One region of the Pseudoalteromonas sp. SG41-2 genome, then DNA from elsewhere that is predicted to be linked to it. Evidence: predicted binding sites of a transcription regulator. Region 1 holds the regulator's gene; the other holds the start of a gene.
What was found. The regulator NrdR, encoded in region 1, represses ribonucleotide reductase genes. The targets are predictions, from matches to a motif close to AAACACNANATNTNGTGTTT.
Positions count from the first base shown of each region.

Region 2: the regulator NrdR is predicted to act here: its motif matches at 2,834-2,853, upstream of nrdA (class 1a ribonucleoside-diphosphate reductase subunit alpha).

Region 1 covers NZ_JACJFK010000022.1:60,455-71,121, forward strand. Annotated here, with positions in the region: gene thrC (threonine synthase) at 1-555, shown strand, start outside; gene glyA (serine hydroxymethyltransferase) at 1,291-2,547, shown strand; gene nrdR (transcriptional regulator NrdR) at 2,650-3,099, shown strand; gene ribD (bifunctional diaminohydroxyphosphoribosylaminopyrimidine deaminase/5-amino-6-(5-phosphoribosylamino)uracil reductase RibD) at 3,101-4,243, shown strand; gene H5186_RS16670 (riboflavin synthase) at 4,256-4,909, shown strand; gene ribBA (bifunctional 3,4-dihydroxy-2-butanone-4-phosphate synthase/GTP cyclohydrolase II) at 4,939-6,051, shown strand; gene ribE (6,7-dimethyl-8-ribityllumazine synthase) at 6,153-6,617, shown strand; gene nusB (transcription antitermination factor NusB) at 6,633-7,043, shown strand; gene thiL (thiamine-phosphate kinase) at 7,088-8,062, shown strand; gene H5186_RS16695 (phosphatidylglycerophosphatase A) at 8,059-8,544, shown strand; gene H5186_RS16700 (ligand-binding sensor domain-containing diguanylate cyclase) at 8,574-10,667, shown strand, end outside.
Region 2 covers NZ_JACJFK010000001.1:355,045-365,711, forward strand. Annotated here, with positions in the region: gene nrdB (class Ia ribonucleoside-diphosphate reductase subunit beta) at 1-369, opposite strand, end outside; gene nrdA (class 1a ribonucleoside-diphosphate reductase subunit alpha) at 439-2,721, opposite strand; gene H5186_RS01485 (HAD family hydrolase) at 3,123-3,806, opposite strand; gene ubiG (bifunctional 2-polyprenyl-6-hydroxyphenol methylase/3-demethylubiquinol 3-O-methyltransferase UbiG) at 3,806-4,516, opposite strand; gene gyrA (DNA topoisomerase (ATP-hydrolyzing) subunit A) at 4,696-7,395, shown strand; gene serC (3-phosphoserine/phosphohydroxythreonine transaminase) at 7,510-8,592, shown strand; gene aroA (3-phosphoshikimate 1-carboxyvinyltransferase) at 8,592-9,869, shown strand; gene cmk ((d)CMP kinase) at 9,977-10,667, shown strand, end outside.

The DNA.
Region 1 (10,667 bases):
CCTAGTGGTAACTTTGGTAATGTATGTGCGGCGATGATCGGTGCGGTGATTGGTTTACCGGTCGCTAAACTTAGCGCTACAACCAATCAAAATGACACTGTACCGCGCTTTATCCTTGATAAAAACTGGGCGCCTAATGCCACAATCGAGTCATTGTCTAATGCCATGGATGTGAGTAAACCTAATAATTGGCCACGTGTACAAACCATGCTTGATAACAAATGGTTTAGTTATGATGATTTTTATTCAACTAGTGTTGATGAAAATGATACCCAAGCAGTGATGAAAAAAATTCATCAAACAGGCTATGTTGCAGAACCACATACAGCGATTGCTTATCAGGGCCTAAAAGCTAACTTAGCAACTGATTCTGCTGGTATTTTTCTGGCAACAGCGCATCCGGCTAAGTTTAAAGAAAGTGTTGAAGAGATTTTAAATATTGAACTTGAAATGCCAAAACCACTAGCTGATGCATTAGCTAAACCATGCTTAGCCGAGGATATCGCAGATGATTACGATATCCTGCGTGAAATATTATTAGCTAAACTAGGTTAGTTTTTACCCGCTAAGTAAAACTAAAAATAAACGGCATATGTGAAAGCAATGTCGTTTTTTATTGCTTTAAATTGTACTTAATAGCAGTAATGGAAAATTAAACTATTGAACGTGAACGGCGGTTTAGCACTCGTAAACAAAAAATTAAAATGGCTATAAGGCAGATCATAATCCCTGCAAGTATAACTAATTCATTCGCTACCCAATGGATTAGGAGTAATCCGCACATAAATAAAATAAATGGTTTAAATTCATAATAATAAAAGTGTTTGTTAACTTTAATGCGATTTACTTTATGATCTTTACGCCGTGAATTTGAGCGTAATCGCCAAATATTGGCACCATTGAAGAATAAAAAAATACCAATGGCTGTTGGTAAAACAGTGCTGAAAAGTAAAATGCAAAGTCCGCCAACAATGACATAACAATAAGGAATTGATTCGTAGATAGGTTTAGCTAGCATAGTAAATTAGTTCATCATCCATGATTACATTGGTATCATAATAGTGTAAACAATCGCGAATGCAACAGATTAAGGTATAAATAATGTAAATGTTATTTGCTTTTATTCATTAAAATTTCTGATGCTTTAATAAAAAAATATCATTACAAAAACACTGTGAATTAAATTCAATCCCTGTTTAAATATGTTCATCTTTACACCATAGGCAAATTGACGTTTTCAGCGTATAATTCAGCCTTCAAAATACCATACACGTTGCCCTAGGAGCCCCCATGTTAGAACGTAGCATGAATATTTCGGATTTCGATCCAGAGTTATTTGAAGCAATCACTAAAGAGACTGCTCGCCAAGAAGAACACATCGAGCTTATCGCATCTGAGAACTACTGTAGCCCACGCGTACTAGAAGCGCAGGGTTCACAGCTAACAAACAAATATGCTGAAGGTTATCCGGGCAAGCGTTACTACGGTGGTTGTGAGCATGTTGACGTGGTTGAACAACTAGCGATTGACCGTGCAAACGAATTGTTTGGTTCAGATTATGCTAACGTTCAGCCTCACGCAGGTTCACAAGCAAATGCTGCTGTGTTCTTAGCTTTATTAGATGCTGGCGATACAGTGTTAGGTATGAGCTTAGCTCATGGTGGTCACTTAACGCATGGTTCACATGTAAGCTTCTCTGGTAAGCTTTATAACGCAATCCAATACGGACTTGACGAAGCGACTGGCGAGATTGATTACGCACAAGTTGAAGCACTTGCACTTGAGCACAAACCAAAAATGATCATCGGTGGTTTCTCAGCATACTCAGGTATTGTTGATTGGGCTAAATTCCGTGAAATCGCTGACAAAGTAGGCGCTTACTTGTTTGTTGATATGGCTCACGTTGCAGGTCTTATTGCTGCTGGTGTTTACCCAAGCCCAGTACCACATGCACACGTTGTTACTACAACTACGCATAAGACATTAGCTGGCCCTCGTGGTGGTTTGATTATTTCTGCTTGTGGCGACGAAGCTATTTATAAAAAGCTTAACAGTGCAGTATTCCCTGGTGGTCAAGGTGGTCCTTTATGTCACATTATCGCTGCCAAAGCAGTGGCATTTAAAGAAGCATTACAACCAGAGTTTAAAGTATACCAAACTCAAGTTGTGAAAAATGCTAAAGCTATGGTTGCAGTAATGCAAGAGCGCGGTTATAAGATCGTATCTGATAAAACAGAAAACCACTTGTTCTTACTTGATCTAATTGATAAAGACATCACTGGTAAAGACGCAGATGCGGCTTTAGGTAATGCTAATATCACCGTAAATAAAAACTCAGTACCAAATGACCCACGTTCACCGTTTGTAACGTCTGGTTTACGTATTGGTTCACCGGCAATCACACGCCGTGGTTTTAAAGAAGCAGAGTCTAAAGAGCTTGCTGGCTGGATCTGTGACGTACTAGACAACATCAACGATGAGTCAGTACAAGCACAAGTAAAAGAGAAAGTTAAAGCAATCTGTAAAAAATTACCTGTTTACGCTTAATTGAGTTACAAACAGTAATTTAGATCACAATAGCTTAGTTTTTTGCTATTATAAAGGCCGCCTAAAAGCGGCCTTTTTTGTTTTTAACGGAAGCTGATACCTATGCATTGTCCATTTTGCACCGCAAAAGATACCAAAGTGATTGACTCGCGTTTAGTGGGAGGTGGCCACCAAGTAAGGCGACGCCGTGAATGCAATGAATGTCATGAACGCTTTACTACCTTTGAAGGCGCAGAACTTGTAATGCCTCGGGTGATCAAACAAGACGGTAGCCGTGAACCTTTCAATGAAGATAAACTCCTTAATGGTCTACACCGTGCATTAGAAAAACGCCCCGTCAGTACCGAGCAAGTTGATGAAGTGGTCAATATTATTAAATCGCAATTACGTGCCACCGGCGAGCGTGAGATTTCCAGTCACCTGATTGGCGAATGCATTATGGAAGCGCTGAAAAAACTCGATAAAGTCGCTTACGTCAGATTTGCATCGGTATACCGTTCATTCGAAGATATTCGTGAATTTGGTGAAGAAATTGCCCGTTTGGGAGAGTGATATGAACCAATATCAGTTTAGCGAACAAGATTTCTCTTATATGACCCGAGCGATTGAGCTTGCCAAACAAGGATGCTTTACTACCACCCCAAACCCAAACGTTGGCTGTGTATTAGTAAAAAATGACGTTATTGTTGGTGAAGGTTTTCATCAAGTTGCCGGCCAAGGCCATGCTGAAGTGAATGCATTAGCAATGGCGGGTAGCCAAGCCTTTGGTGCAACTGCTTATGTCACGCTTGAACCTTGTAGCCATTTTGGTCGCACACCGCCGTGTGCCGAAGGTTTAAAAGCTGCTGGCGTGGTAAAAGTAATTGCTGCTATGGTTGATCCAAACCCGCAGGTGGCCGGTAAAGGTTTAGCTATTTTAGCGGACGCGGGCATTGAGGTTGCGTCAGGTTTGTTAGAACAACAAGCAAGGCTGTTAAACCGTGGCTTTTTAAAGCGCATGGAGCAAGGTATGCCATTTATTACCTGCAAAATGGCCGCAAGCCTTGATGGTAAAACGGCACTTAAAAACGGTCAAAGTAAGTGGATAACTGGCCCTAAGGCTCGCCAAGATGTGCAACTACAGCGCGCACAAAGCTGCGCTATTTTAACCGGCGTGGACACAGTATTAGTTGATAATGCAAAACTCAATGTTCGTGTTGATGAGCTGCCAGAGCCGTTACCAACGCAATTACCTGTACGCCAACCTGTACGTATTATTATTGATTCACAAAATCGTTTAACACCTGAGCTAGCATTATTTAGCATTGCCAGTGAAGTAATTATTATTACCACTGAACTTGATAAATCACAGCAATGGCCTCATTACGTAAGCCATATTGTAGTACCAGAAAAAAATAATAAAGTTGATTTAGTGGCTGCCATGAAACTTCTAGCGCAGCAACAGTTTAATCATATTTGGTTAGAGGCAGGGGCAACCTTAGCGGGCCAAATGACTGAATGTAATTTAATTGATGAATATATTGTTTATCTGGCGCCGAAGTTGTTAGGGAATGACGGCAAAAGCTTACTAAACTTTACAGAGCTGACAAGTATGCAAGACGTTGTTAATTTATCAATTAATGAGTGTGTGTGTATCGGTGACGATATTCGTATCACGGCGACACCACGCAAAGCCTCATCTAAACCAAATAATTAAAGAGTAACCACTATGTTTACTGGGATCATCGAAGCGACGGGCACTATTAGCGAGTTACAACAAAAGCAAGGCGATTTAGCTATCCGCATTAAAAGTAATAACCTTGATATGGCCGATGTAAATTTAGGCGATAGCATTGCAACTAATGGGGTTTGCTTAACGGTTGTGGCCAAGCACAGTGATGGATTTAGCGCTGACTTATCAAATGAGACGATCAGTTTAACGGGATTTGCTCACTATAAACAAGGGCAAACTGTAAACCTTGAGAAAGCCATGCAGCCAGTATCTCGTTTAGGTGGTCACTTAGTTTCAGGGCATGTTGATGGCATCGCGACTATTACCGCAATTACGCCTAATGCGCGTGCCGTTGAGTACTGGTTAAGCACCGATGTAGAACTAATGAAATATATTCCTTATAAAGGCTCGGTATGCATTGATGGTATTAGCCTAACAGTAAATGCAGTAGCAGATAATAAATTTAAACTGACAATTGTGCCGCACACTAGTGAGCAAACAACTATTGCTGATTTTAAAGTAGGCACGCAAGTGAACTTAGAAGTAGATCAAATCGCGCGTTATTTAGAGCGTTTGATCAAAGGGGCAGAGCAGCCAGCTAGTTCAGATATTTCGATGAGTTTACTCGCCCAAGCCGGTTTTATTAAATAAACGCACTCCACAACTTACACGAGCAGATTATGAATTTACACAGCGCACAAGAAATTATTGATGACATTAAAGCCGGTAAAATGGTTATTTTAATGGATGATGAAGACAGAGAAAATGAAGGCGATTTAATTATCGCAGCCGAGCACATTAGTGCTGAAGCGATCAATTTTATGGCCACTCATGGTCGCGGCTTAATTTGCCTAACAATGACTCAAGAGCGCTGTGAGCAACTTGATTTACCATTAATGGTAAAAAACAATGGTGCGGCATTTTCGACTAACTTTACGATGTCGATTGAAGCATCGAAAGGTGTGACTACGGGAATTTCTGCTGCAGATCGCGCTCGTACTGTGCAAGCTGCGATTGCCAAAGGTGCTGTACCAAGTGATATCGTTCAACCTGGGCATATCTTTCCTATTATGGCACAACCAGGTGGCGTATTAACGCGTGCCGGTCACACTGAAGCCGGTTGTGATTTAGCCCGCTTAGCCGGTTTAGAGCCTTCATCAGTAATTGTGGAAATTCTTAATGCTGATGGCACCATGGCGCGTCGTCCTGATTTAGAAGTATTTGCTGAGCAACATAATATCAAAATTGGCACTATTGCTGATTTAATTGAATACCGTAACATGAATGAAACCACTATTGAGCAAGTGGCAAAATGTAAGTTGCCAACCGTACATGGTGAGTTTGACTTAGTTACTTATAAAGATACCATTGACGGCCAGTTACATTATGCGCTGTTAAATGGTGAGGTTAAAACGAATGAACCAACCTTAGTACGGGTTCATTTAAAAAGTACCTTCAATGATATTTTGTTATCTGATCGCAGTGCCGATAGAAGCTGGGGCTTGTCAGATGCGATGGCTTATATTGCAAAGCATCAAGGTGTGTTAGTTATTCTAGGTAAGCAAGAATGCACCGAAGAACTAGAAGCGACAGTCAAAGCGTTTGCTGCAGAAGATGCTGGTGAGACGGTCGCGCATCGTAAATTCCAAGGTACTTCACGCACCGTAGGCGTAGGGTCACAAATTTTAGCTGACTTGGGCATTGAAAAAATGCGTTTGATGAGCTTGCCTAAAAAGTACCATGCGTTATCGGGCTTTCACTTAGAAGTGGTTGACTACGTAGAGCCACAATAAGCACAACGCTTAAACTAGGCTATTATTTTATTTATATGGTATGATACGCAGCAATTTTTGCGCAATCGCAACCGCTTGAACTTATTTTTTAGGGTTATCGAATGAAAATTATTGAAGGTAATAAATACGCTCCTGGCAAGAAATTCGCTATCGTTATTTCTCGTTTTAATGACTTTATTGGTAGCAGCCTATTAGCTGGTGCTGTTGATGAATTAAAACGTACTGGTGGTGTATCTGATGATGATATTACCGTAGTTTATGTACCAGGTGCGGTAGAATTACCTTTAGCGGCGAAACGCGTTGCAGCAAAAAAAGAGTATGATGCAATCATCGCTTTAGGCGTTGTGATCAGAGGTGGTACACCACATTTTGATCTTGTCGCTGGCGAATCAAATAAAGGCTTAGCGCAAGTGTCGCTTGAGTATGATATCCCGATTGCATTTGGCGTATTAACCACTGAAAGCATTGAGCAAGCGATTGAACGCGCTGGCACTAAAATGGGCAACAAAGGCGGCGAAGCTGCTTTAGGCGCACTTGAAATGGTTAATGTGTTAGATAAAATTTAAGTTTAAGGAATTTTTGTGAAACCAGCAGCAAGACGTAAAGCACGTATCTTAGCACTTCAAGCCGTTTATTCTTGGCAATTAAGTGGCAATGCCATTGCCGATATCGAACAACAAATGTTGATCGAAAACGATGTGACTAAAATTGATGTTGAATACTTTAAAGATCTTTCGCGTGGTGTTGCTATAAATCATAAGCAACTAGACGAAGCAGTATCGCCACATTTAACTCGTCCATTTAACGAGTTAGACCAAGTTGAACGCGCTATTTTACGTTTAAGCAGCTATGAGCTGAAATTCCGTGAAGATGTACCTTATAAAGTTGCTATCAACGAAGGTATTGAGCTTGCTAAGATATTTGGCGCTGAAGACAGCCATAAATTTGTTAATGGTGTACTTGATAAAGCGGTAAAGCATTTACGTAAGTAATGCGACCGTAAAAGGAGAGCCGGCATAGGCCGGCTTTTTTGTGTATGAAGGAATTTGAATTAATAAATCGCTACTTTAAAGGTCGTGGCATAACTCGTCGCGATGTTAATTTAGGGATTGGTGACGATTGTGCATTGGTTACTGTTCCTGAAAATTGTCAGTTAGCGATTACCACCGATACACTGGTAGCAGGCGTACACTTTTTTGATGACATCGATCCGCGTGCATTAGGCCATCGTGCCCTGGCCGTAAACTTAAGTGATTTAGCTGCTATGGGGGCTGAGCCTACGTGGGTTTCGGTTGCTTTAACGTTGCCAAATATTGATGTTGAGTGGCTGGAAGAATTCACCGAAGGCATGCATGAAATCGCAGAGTATTTTAATGTGCAAATCATTGGTGGCGATACCACGCAAGGGCCGTTAACAATTACTATTTGTGCTAAAGGTACAGTGCCTGCAGGTAAAGCACTGCGCCGAAGCGGTGCTAAAGTAGGTGACTGGGTTTATGTTACAGGGCCGCTAGGTGATGCCGGGCTTGCGATTGAAGCTCGTAAGCAAGAGATTAAGATTGCTCCAGAGCACTTAAGGTACGTTAATCAACGATTTGATTACCCAACTCCGCGTGTTGCTGCGGGGCAAGTATTACGCGGTTTAGCATCATCAGCGATTGATATCTCAGATGGTCTATTGGCAGATCTTGGGCATATTTTAGCTCTGTCGCAAGTTAGCGCTTGTATTGATGTGAATAAAATACCAACCTCGGATGCATTGCGTGCTACTTTAGAACGAGATCAACAACTGCCGTTTATCCTCAATTATGGCGATGACTATGAGTTGTTATTTACGGTACCTGATAGCAATAAAAGTATGCTGGAAATGAAATTGCGCCAGTATGGTGTAGATGCAGCCTGCATTGGACAAATAAAAAGTGGTGAAGGCGAGGTTGAGCTGATGCTCGATGGCGAAAAATTAGCATATGATGATGCTGGTTTTGAACACTTCACCAAGGAGTCGGTTTGAATAAACCTGCATTATTTAATTTAAAGCGCCCTCATCAATTTTTTGGTTTGGGCTTTGGTTTAGGGTTAGCGCCTAAAGCGCCGGGTACGTTTGGTACCTTTGCTGCGCTACCGTTTATTTTTACTACTATGTATTTCCCGCTGTGGTTACAAATTGTATTTGCGGTAGTTATTAGTATTTTTGGTATATGGGCATGTGGCAAAACCGCTGATGATCTGGGAGTACATGATCATCCCGCGATTGTATGGGATGAAGTTGCCGGATTTTACATTACCATGATCGGAGCTGCATTAAGTTGGCAGTCTTTGTTAGTGGGTTTTTTGTTATTTCGTTTTTTTGATATCGCTAAACCAGGTCCTATTCGCTTTCTTGATAAGCGGGTTCATGGTGGTGTAGGTATTATGGCGGATGATGTTTTAGCTGGTATATTTTCTTTAATTTGTGTTCAGGCATTGTTTAAAATGGGTTATTTGCCCTTTTAACCTTAGTTTTGCAACGAGGTATTGACGTTATGATGCGATTTTTATTGGTTATTATTGTGCTGTTCTGCAGTATGCCAAGTAAGGCGTCAATTACCGACTATGTTGTAAAACAATGGAATATGCAAAATGGCTTACCATCGCAGTCACTTAAAAGTGTCGTGCAAGATAAGCAAGGCTATATGTGGCTGGGAACTCAGTTTGGCCTCAGTCGCTTTGATGGCAATACATTCACTAATTACAACACCTTAAATAGTAATTTCTTACCCAGTAACGGCATTAATAAATTACTAGTCGATAGCGAAGGCTATTTATGGATTGGTACTAAAGATGGTATTGTGGTCATCGATCCCACCACTATGGCAGCGCAAGAGTTTAGTGTAAAAGGCCCTGTACGCGATGTTATCGAAGATGCGAAAGGCAGTATTTGGATAGCAGCGAATGGCCTGTACTTTGTATCTCGCAATCAGATCAATGTCAGCGCAGTGCATGACTTACTAGTCCCTGTAATGAGTGCCAGTTCAGTAAAGCAGATTGTTGGTACTGTCAGTCAGCTGGCATTATCGCCAGAAGGGATCTGGCTGGTGAATGAACGATACTTGCTACGGTTAACTAATTCCTCCTCTGATTTTGCAAAATTACGCTTAGAACTAACTGCTAAGGTATCTATACCTGAGCGTTTAGCACAAACGATTATTCATGATTTAGCATGGCTGGAAGGCAACTTATATTTAGCGTCAGAGCTCGGTGCTTACTTTTTAGATTTAGATGACGAGTTAAGGCCCTTTCCACTGCCCAATGCGAATAACTCAGCGGTTTATAAATTTATGAGTGACTCAAATGGAGCACTGTGGATTTCGACCTATGGGCGCTTACTGTTTCGAGACAACTCCGGCGATTGGCAATGGGTTGAACCGAGCCAACTTGACCAAAGTATTTGGTTTGCTGATTTATATCGCGATAATGATAATAATATTTGGCTTGCGAGTTTTAGTGAAGGATTATGGCTTGCGCACGAAGGCCGAATAGAACGTCACTCAGCTATATCACAAATGACCGAAGCGGTTATGGCCATTAGCCAAGCGCCCGATGGGAGATTGTGGGTCGCTAACCGCAGTGGTGTAGGCTACTTTGATTTAGATAAAAACTTTATCAATCAAATCCCAAGTAATCAATACGGACGTGCAGCCGTGCATGATTTACAGTTTGATGGCTCACGTTTATATATCGCCACTGGACGTGGTGTGTATATTTATGAAAACAACACCTTGTTCACTGTCCCTGGACGCGCTTTAAAAGATAACCCGGTGTTTGCGATTAGTCGCTCCAGCAAAGGAGGCTTTTGGCTTGGTACTGGCCGGGGTATGTATCGGCTTAGTTACGGTGGTTTAACCCCATTTGCTTATAACGCATTTTTAGGCAGTAAGTTTATTACTTATGTCGTTGATGAAGCTAATTTTGGTTTAATTGGCACTAGCAAAGGCGCTTACTACTTTACTGATCGTGGTATTGAAAAAATTGGCGATCAAACGAGTCTTGAAAGTGCTTATGTTACAAGCATCTTAAACATTGATGGAGTTGGTATATTAATCGGCTCATTAAATGATGGTTTATTTTATCGAAGCACACAAGGGCATTGGCGTCAGTTAGATGCTACCAATGGCTTACCTTACGGTTCTATTTTTAGTTTACGTTATGATGAAAAGCTCAAGCGCATATGGGTTAGTACCATGAAAGGTGTCTACCGAATGCCGGTTGAACAGTTTAGTACCGATATTGAAAGCTTAAAAGTAGAGCAGGTTATTTCGTCATACGATCGTCAACTTGACGGTAAGGCCAGCCAGTGTTGTACCGGCCTTGGCCATGACGCTGTGGCGGAGTTAGGTAATTCAATGTGGTATCCGAGCCTACAGGGGGTCGTGGAGATCCCTAAGGATATTGAGCTGTTTGGCGTTAAACCATTACAGCCAAAGGTTGAGAGTTTAAATACTGGGATACGTAAACTTGCAACAGCTGCATTAGGGCGTAATCCTGAATTAGAAATCGATGAACGTGATATCACCCTTAAATATACAGCGATAGACTATTATGCACCGACCAGTATTGAGTTTCGCTATCGTTTAACT
Region 2 (10,667 bases), on a different contig from region 1:
ATATGAACGGCTATGGATTGTTTCACTAAATGCCCATGTTTCAATCCAGGTCTCAAGTTCTGGGATCGACACAATTGGCAGTAACGCAACATTAGGCGAGCGACCTTGCACACTATCAAGTAAGGTTTGATATTTTAAGTTACTTAAAAATATATGTTTTTCGTGATCAGGTAAGGCCTGAAAATCTAACCGATCTTTACTTACATCGACTTCTTCAGGACGCCAAAAAAACGATAGTTGTTTTTCAATTAGCTTTTCGAAAATAGGGTACTTCTGTTGATCATAACGCGATACGTTAACGGTTTGGCCGAAAAACATCGGTTCTTGTAGTTGGTTATTATGGTTTCGGCTAAAAGTAGTATAAGACATAAGATCACTCAAAAAACGAACAGGGCAAAGCGGGCGTATAGCCCGCTTCCAATTTATATTTATTACCGATTAGATTTTACACGCACCGCCTGCACAATCATCATCTTCCACTTCTGGTGTATCTTCTTGCATATCAGATGCACCATCACGGGTGTTATGGTAGTAAAGGGTTTTAACGCCAAGTTTGTAAGCACCCAGTAAATCTTGTAATAAGACCTTCATTGGTACTTTACCACCTTCAAACTTATTTGGATCGTAGTTAGTATTGGCAGAAATTGTTTGGTCAACAAACTTTTGCATAATACCCACTAATTCTAAATAACCTTTATTTGATGGGATATCCCACAATAATTCATAATTATTTTTAAGGCGTTCATACTCAGGTACAACTTGTTTTAAAATACCATCTTTACTGGCTTTAACACTGATATGACCACGTGGTGGTTCAATACCATTAGTTGCATTTGAAATTTGCGACGATGTCTCAGATGGCATCAACGCAGATAACGTTGAGTTACGCATACCATGCTCTTTGATATTGGCACGTAATGTATCCCAATCTAAATGCAATGGTTCATCACAAATTTTATCCAAATCACGTTTGTACGTATCGGTTGGCATAATACCTTGCGAATACGTTGTTTCGTTAAATTTAGGACATGCACCACGTTCTTTAGCCAGTTCATTTGAGGCTTTCATTAGGTAATACTGAATTGCTTCAAATGTTTTGTGAGTCAATGCATTGGCACTGCCATCAGAATAACGTTTGCCATTTTTAGCAAGGTAATATGCGTAGTTGATTACGCCTATTCCGAGTGTACGACGGCCCATCGTTGCATTATGTGCTGCTGGCACCGGGTAGTCTTGGAAATCCAGTAAGTTATCAAGTGCACGTACCGCAAGTTCTGCAAGCTCTTCAAGTTCATCCAGTGACTCAATCGCACCTAAGTTAAAGGCCGACAGCGTACACAGTGCAATTTCACCTTCTTCATCATTAACATTGTTAAGTGGTTTAGTTGGCAATGCAATTTCTAAACATAAGTTAGATTGGCGAATTGGTGCCACTTTAGCAATGAACGGGCTGTGTGTATTACAGTGGTCAACGTTTTGTAAATAGATGCGGCCAGTGCTAGCACGCTCTTGTGCAAACATTGAAAACAGCTCAATAGCTTTAATACGTTTTTTACGAATTGACTCGTCTTGTTCATATTGTACGTAAAGACGATCAAATTCATCTTGATCTTCAAAAAATGCATCATATAAACCAGGCACATCAGACGGGCTGAATAATGTGATGTAATCATCTTTGATCAAACGTGAGTACATTAGTTTATTAAACTGTACACCGTAATCTAAGTGACGAACGCGGTTATCATCAACACCACGGTTGTTTTTAAGCACTAATAAGTTTTCAACTTCTAGATGCCAAAGTGGATAGAACAGGGTTGCTGCGCCACCACGGACACCACCTTGCGAACAACTTTTAACAGCCGTTTGAAAGTGCTTATAAAACGGGATACAACCAGTGTGGTATGCTTCACCATTGCGAATAGGGCTACCTAGTGCGCGAATACGACCAGCATTAATACCAATACCTGCACGTTGCGATACGTATTTTACAATCGCTGATGAGGTTGCATTAATTGAATCTAGGCTGTCACCGCATTCAATCAGTACACATGAACTGAATTGACGCGTAGGGGTACGAACGCCCGCCATAATAGGCGTAGGTAATGAAATTTTGAACAATGACACCGCATCGTAAAAACGCTTTATGTAGTCTAAACGCGTTTCTTTTGGGTAATCAGAGAACAAGCTTGCCGCAACTAAAATATATAAAAACTGTGCGCTTTCATAAATTTCACCCGTAACACGGTTTTGTACTAAATATTTACCTTCAAGCTGTTTAACAGCAGCATAGCTGAAGTTTAAATCACGTCCATGATCAAGGTATTCATCCAGTTGATCAATTTCTTGCTCTGTGTAGTCAGCTAGTAAGTGTGCATCGTAACGCTTATCTTCAACTAACTTAACGATATGATCATACAAGCGCGGTGGCTCAAATTGACCATAGGCTTTTTTACGCAAATGGAATACAGCTAAGCGGGCTGATAAATATTGATAATCAGGCGACTCTTTAGAGATCTGATCAGCGGCCGCTTTGATGATGGTTTCATGGATGTCTTCAGTACGAATACCATCATAAAACTGGATGTGCGATTTCAGCTCAACTTGTGAGACAGACACATTATTTAGACCTTCGGCGGCCCAAGCAATAACGCGATGGATCTTATCTAAATCAAGTGACTCTTTACGGCCGTCACGTTTGCTTACAGATAGCTGTTGGTTCATAGTTTTGCCTGTATTCCTTGGGATATAATATTTTTTAGTGACACATTTTTCTTAAAATAAATTTTTTATTGCAATAAAACTGTATTAGCGCGAATTTAATTGAATAACATTTAGCCACAACATCTGGTGTTCATCAAATTCTAGATCACAAGATAGTGTGGTATGCGATCATTTGCAAGGGGCATAAACGCCCCTAATTGTGGATAACGTTGGGATAACACGCTTGTGTTAGTAGCCATTAACCTTTGACCATCTGATTAAAATGAAATTTATAAAAATCAACTGATGATCGATTAAATTTACGCATTTTAAAAATAAATTTTGGCTGCTTTTTTTATCAACAAACAATGTGCAAAAAGTAACACGATCACAATATGTAGTGGTTAAAATTTAACATGGCACTATATATGGTTAAATGCATCAATAGGTGATTGCCAATTAAAATCGGCTTGCCAACTCAATGCTTCAGCTTCACTAGGGATGTAGCCCCACAACGCAGCAGCGCTGTGCATGTTTGCAGCCTTGGCTGCAATTATGTCACGCTGCGCATCACCGATATACAAACAACGACTCGGATCAACATCTAACAGTTGGGCTGTATGCAGTAAAGGTAAAGGAGATGGTTTAGCGATATCGAGGGTGTCACCACTGACAATTGCCTGTGCATCTTTTAGTTCAGCAATTGCAGCAACTAATGGAATAGTCAAAAACTCAGGTTTATTAGTCATGATCCCCCATTTGATCTGTTGTTGATCAAGTGCGATCAATAATTGTGCAATTCCAGTAAAGCATTGACTATGGGTGGCAATATTATCTGCGTAGGCAGTTAATAGCTGCTGGCGTAAGTCAGCTTGATTTGGGTGATCGTGCCATTGCTGACCAAATCCAGCTGCAAGCAGCGCCATTGCACCGTTAGAAGCTGCAGGGCGATATATATCAGCGGTTACTGATGGTTGGTTATGATCAGCGAGTACGTAATTTAGCGCAGCCCCTAAATCATCTGCGGTATCGAGTAATGTACCGTCTAAATCAAAAATAAAGGCGTCGTAATCAATTGCGGGGGTTGCTGTGTTAAAACCAGCCATTACGCTAGTTTCTCAAAATGCAGAATATAATTAACGCTTACATCGGTATTTAAGCTGTACTGCTTTGATAAAGGGTTATAACTCAATCCCGCACTAGCACGTACTTTGAGGCCTGCTTGTTCTGCCCATGCAATGAGTTGTGCTGGTTTGATAAACTTTTTGTGATCATGGGTTCCATCAGGCACCATCTTCAATAATTTTTCTGCCCCGATAATTGCGTACAAATATGCTTTTGGGGTTTTGTTTAATGTAGAGAAAAATACATCAGCACCAGGTTTCGCTAATTCTGCTACTGCATGAATGATAGATGCAGGGTCTGGCACATGCTCTAACATTTCCATACAAGTAATAGTATCAAAGCGGGCAGGGTGTTCGCTGGCATACTGTTCGGCAGGTATTTTTATATAGTCAACGTTTACACCGGTTTCTAAACTGTGCAGTTTCGCAACGGTTAACGGCTCTTGACCCATATCAATACCAGTCACATGTGCGCCCATTCGCGCCATACTTTCACTCAATATACCGCCACCACAGCCGACATCGAGTGTTTCTTTGTCGAATAAGCCTTTGGCCTTGTCGGCAATAAAATCTAATCTTAATGGATTAATTTCATGAAGGGGTTTAAATTCGCCTTCACGATCCCACCAACGCTCAGCGATGGCTTCAAACTTTGCAATTTCTGCACTATCTACATTTTGATGTTCGGTCATAAAAAACTTCCTCGTCAATCTCAGGCCATTATATAGGGGTAAATTAATAAATCGCAAAGATTTAGCGCCTGTAAATCTAAATAAATTGTGGTAGCATGACTTGGTAATAATAACTAAATCCCCGCAAGCGCCCATATGTGGCACTTTCGTGGGTCAATACTGAAGGAATGTGATATCAAATGACTGATTTCGCCAATGAAATTCTGCCAGTCAATATTGAAGACGAGTTAAAAAACTCCTATTTAGATTACGCAATGAGCGTAATAGTAGGACGAGCACTACCAGACGTACGTGATGGTTTAAAACCTGTTCACCGCCGCGTTTTGTTTGCTATGAACGAGCTTAATAATGATTGGAATAAGCCTTACAAAAAATCAGCCCGTGTGGTTGGTGATGTAATTGGTAAATACCATCCCCATGGCGACAGTGCGGTGTATGACACAATCGTACGTATGGCCCAGCCATTCTCTTTACGTTATATGTTAGTTGACGGCCAAGGTAACTTTGGTTCAGTTGATGGTGACTCAGCAGCAGCAATGCGTTATACCGAAGTCCGTATGGCGAAAATGTCTCATGAGCTTTTGGCTGATCTTGAAAAAGAGACTGTTGATTTTGTACCTAACTATGATGGTACAGAGCAAATTCCTGACGTATTACCGACCAAAGTTCCTAACTTATTAGTGAACGGTTCATCGGGTATTGCGGTAGGTATGGCGACAAACATTCCTCCTCATAACTTAACTGAAGTTGTGAATGGCTGTTTAGCACTTATTCAAAACCCTGAATTAACCATTCATGAACTAATGGATTATATTCCGGGCCCAGATTTTCCAACTGCGGCAATTATCAACGGTAAAAAAGGCATTGAACAAGCCTATTTAACTGGCCGTGGCAAAGTGTACATGCGTGCACGTGCGGAAATTGAAGTTGACGAAAAAACCCATCGTGAAACGATCATCGTTCACGAGATCCCTTATCAAGTAAATAAAGCCCGCTTAATTGAAAAGATTGCTGAGCTTGTTAAAGATAAGAAGATTGAAGGCATTAGTGCATTACGTGATGAATCAGATAAAGACGGTATGCGTATCGTTATCGAGATCAAACGTGGTGACGTAGGCGAAGTGATCTTAAACAACCTTTATGCACAAACTCAGTTACAAACTGTGTTTGGTATGAACATGGTTGCGTTGATCAATAACCAGCCTAAGTGTTTCAACTTAAAAGAAATGCTTGAAGAATTCATCATTCACCGTCGTGAAGTAGTGACCCGTCGTACGGTATTTGACCTACGTAAAGCCCGCGATCGTGCACACATGCTTGAAGGCTTAGCAATTGCACTTGCTAACATTGACCCAATTATCGAGCTTATTCGTAACTCACCAACGCCAGCTGAAGCTAAAGTAGCACTTGCTAGCCGTCCGTGGGAATTAGGTAATGTAAAAGCCATGCTTGAAAAAGCCGGTGAAGCAAATGTTGCCCGTCCAGATTGGTTAGCGGATGACTTAGGCATCCGTGATGGTCAGTATTATATTTCTGAGCAACAAGCCCAAGCAATTCTAGATTTACGCTTACACAAGCTTACTGGTCTTGAACATGAAAAGATTCTAAGCGAATACCAAACGTTATTAGATTTAATTGCCGAGCTTTTATATATTCTTGCTAATCCTGAGCGTTTAATGGAAGTTATCCGCGATGAGTTAGTTGAAATTAAAGAGCAATACGGCGACGAACGTCGTACTGAAATTAATGCCGCGGCTCATGATATTAGTCTTGAAGACTTGATCACTGAAGAAGACGTGGTAGTAACCCTATCTCACGAAGGGTATGTGAAGTATCAGCCATTGTCTGATTACGAAGCACAGCGCCGTGGTGGTAAAGGTAAATCAGCAACCAAGATGAAAGATGAAGATTTCATTGAACGTCTACTAGTTGCTAATACTCACGACACGATTCTTTGTTTCTCAACGGCAGGTCGCTTATATTGGCTTAAAGTGTATCAATTACCACTTGCCAGTCGTGCAGCCCGTGGTAAGCCAATTGTAAACTTATTGCCGCTTGAAGCCGACGAACGTATTACGGCTATCTTGCCAGTACGTGAGTATGAAGAAAATAAATACATCTTTATGGCAACTGCATTTGGTACCGTGAAGAAAACACCATTGACTGCGTATAGCCGTCAACGTGCTAGCGGTATTATTGCCGTTAACTTAAACGACGGTGATAGCTTGATTGGTGTCGATATCACTGATGGTAGCAACGAAATCATGTTGTTTACTGATGCTGGTAAAGTTGTTCGCTTTAAAGAAGCAGAAGAATCACCTGTTTTAGATGAAAACGGCAACCCAGTACTTGATGAAAACGGTAACCCGGAAATCAAGTTCAAGGGTGTTCGTCAGATGGGCCGAACTGCAACAGGTGTTCGTGGTATTAAGATGGCTGAAGGCCAACGTGTTGTATCATTAATTGTACCTAAGACGAATGGTGCTATCTTAACCGTGACAGAAAACGGCTACGGTAAGCGTACATTGCTCAGTGACTACCCTGCTAAGAGTCGTGCGACTCAAGGTGTGGTATCAATCAAAGTAAGTGAGCGTAATGGTGCTGTAGTTGGTGCTGTACAAGTTGACGATAACGATGAAATCATGATTATCTCTAATCGAGGTACTCTGGTGCGAACTCGCGTTAATGAAGTTTCTACCGTTGGGCGAAATACCCAAGGTGTTATTTTGATAAGAACTATTGACGAAGAGCAAGTAGTTGGTTTACAACGTATCGAAGAGATCGAAATCGATGAGCTTAACGCTATTATCGAAGGTGAAAGCGTTGAACTAGTCGACACTGTTAATGATGACGCTGGGGATAATCCTCCAGAGGCATAACATTAATCATTAAAGCGGCTTCGGCCGCTTTTTTTTACTATAAAAATCAAAAAAATTAATTGTTAAAATTAGCAATTAAAAACAATTGTTAAATTACTGGAATGAGGAAAGGTAATGAGTATATATAATTTTTGTGCTGGGCCTGCAATGTTACCGCCAGCTGTGATGGAAAAAGCACAAAAAGAATTTCTTGATTGGCAAGATTTAGGTGTATCGGTGATGGAGATCAGTCACCGTAGTAAAGAATTTTTAGCATTAACGGCACAATGTGAAGCAAGCTTACGCCGGTTAATGAATATCAGCGATGAATTTGAAGTGCTGTTTATGCATGGCGGTGGTCGAGGCCAATTTGCTGCAGTGCCACTGAACCTGCACCAAGCAGGTAAAGACGCCGTATATTGTGAAAATGGTGTGTGGTCTAAAGGTGCGGTTGACGAAGCGGTTAAATTTACTACCGTCACTGAGCTTGATGTCCGTAATGACACCAATGAGCAATTCTCTATCAAACCAGTTAGTGAGTGGCAATTTCCAGCCGATCCTTCATACATCCACTATTGTCCAAATGAAACCATTGATGGCATTGAAGTGTTTGATGTACCAAGTCACCCAACAGCGCCGATCGTTGCAGACATGTCATCAACTATTTTATCGCGTGAATTTGATGTTGATCAGTTTGATTTAATTTACGCTGGTGCGCAAAAGAATATTGGTCCATCAGGCCTTGCCATTGTGATCATTCGCAAAACGTTGCTTGAGCGTGAAGGGGTTGCAAAGCCAGGTATATTTGATTACGCACTCGAAGTAAAACAAGGCAGCATGTATAACACGCCACCTACGTTTGCTTGGTATTTAGCGGCAGAAGTATTTGACTGGCTTGAGAAAAATGGTGGTGTTAAAGCCATGGAACAGCAAAATATAGCAAAAGCCGAACTGCTGTACGGCTTTATTGATGAATCACCGTTTTATAGTAATAAGGTTGCTAAGCATTGTCGTTCACGTATGAATGTGCCTTTTTGGCTCAATGATGAAAGCTTAAATGCACAGTTTTTAGCCCAAGCAAAAGAAGCTGGCTTACTTGCACTTGAAGGTCACCGTATTGTTGGCGGTATGCGTGCGAGTATTTACAACGCCATGCCACTTGCCGGTGTACAAGCGTTAGTTGACTTTATGGCGAAATTTGCCAAGGAGCACAGTTAATGGAGCAGTTACGCTTAGAGCCAATCAATCTAGTAAATGGCAGTGTTACCTTACCTGGCTCAAAAAGTTTATCAAATCGTATTTTATTGTTAGCGGCACTTGCGCAAGGCACAACGGTTGTAGAAAACTTATTAGACAGTGATGATATTCGTCATATGCTTGGTGCATTAAAATTATTGGGCGTTGATGTCAGTCTTAATGATGATAAAACTGTAGCCACTGTAAAAGGTGTTGGCGGGCAGTTTTTGACTCCAGCTGAGCCATTGTTTTTAGGTAATGCAGGCACTGCGTATCGCCCACTGACTGCGGTTTTAGCAGCGGTGAAGGGTAACTATGAACTAATTGGCGAGCCACGTATGGAGGAACGTCCAATTGGTCACCTAGTTGATGCATTACAAGCGCTCGGTGGGGATGTTAGTTATTTAAAAAATAAAGACTATCCGCCACTTAAAATTGTTGGTGGGCAAATTAATGGCGGCAAAGTTGCAATTGATGGCAGTATTTCGAGCCAATTTCTTACCGCATTATTAATGGCTGCGCCGTTATTTAATGGCGATACGTGCATTACAATTAAGGGTACGCTGGTATCTAAACCGTATATTGATATTACCTTAGATGTAATGGCTCGCTTTGGCATATTGGTAACTCACGATAACTATAAAACCTTTACTGTAAAAGGTGCGCAGCAATACCAAGCTGTTGAGCGTATTATGGTTGAAGGGGATGCATCAAGTGCATCTTACTTTGTCGCTGCGGCGGCAATTGCCGGTGGTGAAATAGAGATCAAAGGCGTAGGCGCAAAATCTGTGCAAGGCGATATTGGCTTTGCAAAAGTGATGGAGCAGGTAGGTGCTAAAATAGATTGGTATGACGAGCGCTTAGTGGTACGTAAAGGCGAATTAAAAGGTGTTGATATCGATGCTAATGCTATTCCTGATGCGGCGATGACCCTTGCGACAGTGGCGTTATTTGCAGATGGTCCAACCGCTATTCGTAATATCTATAACTGGCGCGTAAAAGAAACTGATCGCTTACATGCAATGGCGACGGAGCTGCGTAAAGTGGGCGCTGAGGTAGTTGAAGGTGAAGATTTCATCGAAATAACACCGCCAAAACACTTTAACGATGTGGCGATTGATACCTATGACGACCACCGTATTGCGATGTGTTTTGCCATGGTAGCGGTAGGCGGCAAGCCAATAACTATCAATGATCCTAAGTGTACATACAAGACATTTCCAACATTTTTCAATGTACTAGCATCGGTTAGTCAATAAATGACTAAAGTTGAAATATAAAAAGTTACATACAAAAAGCGGATATATTTAATTAAGTAACGTATAATGTCGCAGTTTTATTTTGGTGTGCATTGCAGGAGGTTTAAATGCAGGCGTTATTAATGCCCGTGATCACCGTTGATGGCCCAAGTGGTTCAGGTAAAGGAACTGTTTGTCGCTTGTTAGCCGATAAATTAGGGTGGGATGTACTGGATAGTGGCGCGATTTATCGCGTATTAGCACTAGCAGCACTTCATCACCAAATTGCACTAGACAACGAAGAGGCATTGGTGCCTTTAGCTGCTAACTTAGATGTGCAGTTTTTAGTTGATAGTCAAACTAACGCTGGAAAGGTTATTCTGGAAGGTGAAGATGTATCAACAACAATTCGAAATGAAGAAGTAGGAGCTGCCGCTTCAAAAGTAGCAGCTTTACCGCGCGTAAGAGAAGCATTATTACGGCGTCAACGTGCATTTCGAACTGAAAATGGGCTAATAGCCGATGGCCGCGATATGGGCACTGTGGTGTTCCAAGATGCTCCATTAAAAATTTATTTAACCGCTAGTGCAGAAGAACGCGCGCGCCGACGTTTTGTTGAGTTGAATGAACGCGGTCTTGATGTTACACTAAGTGGTCTATTAGAAGATATTCAAGCACGTGATGACCGCGATATGAATCGTGCTGTTGCGCCGCTTGTACCAGCTGACGATGCTATTGAACTCGATACTAGCGAGCTTAATGCACAGCAAGTGTTTGATAAGGTTATGACTTTATTAGATGCAGCGATCGTCGAAGGTA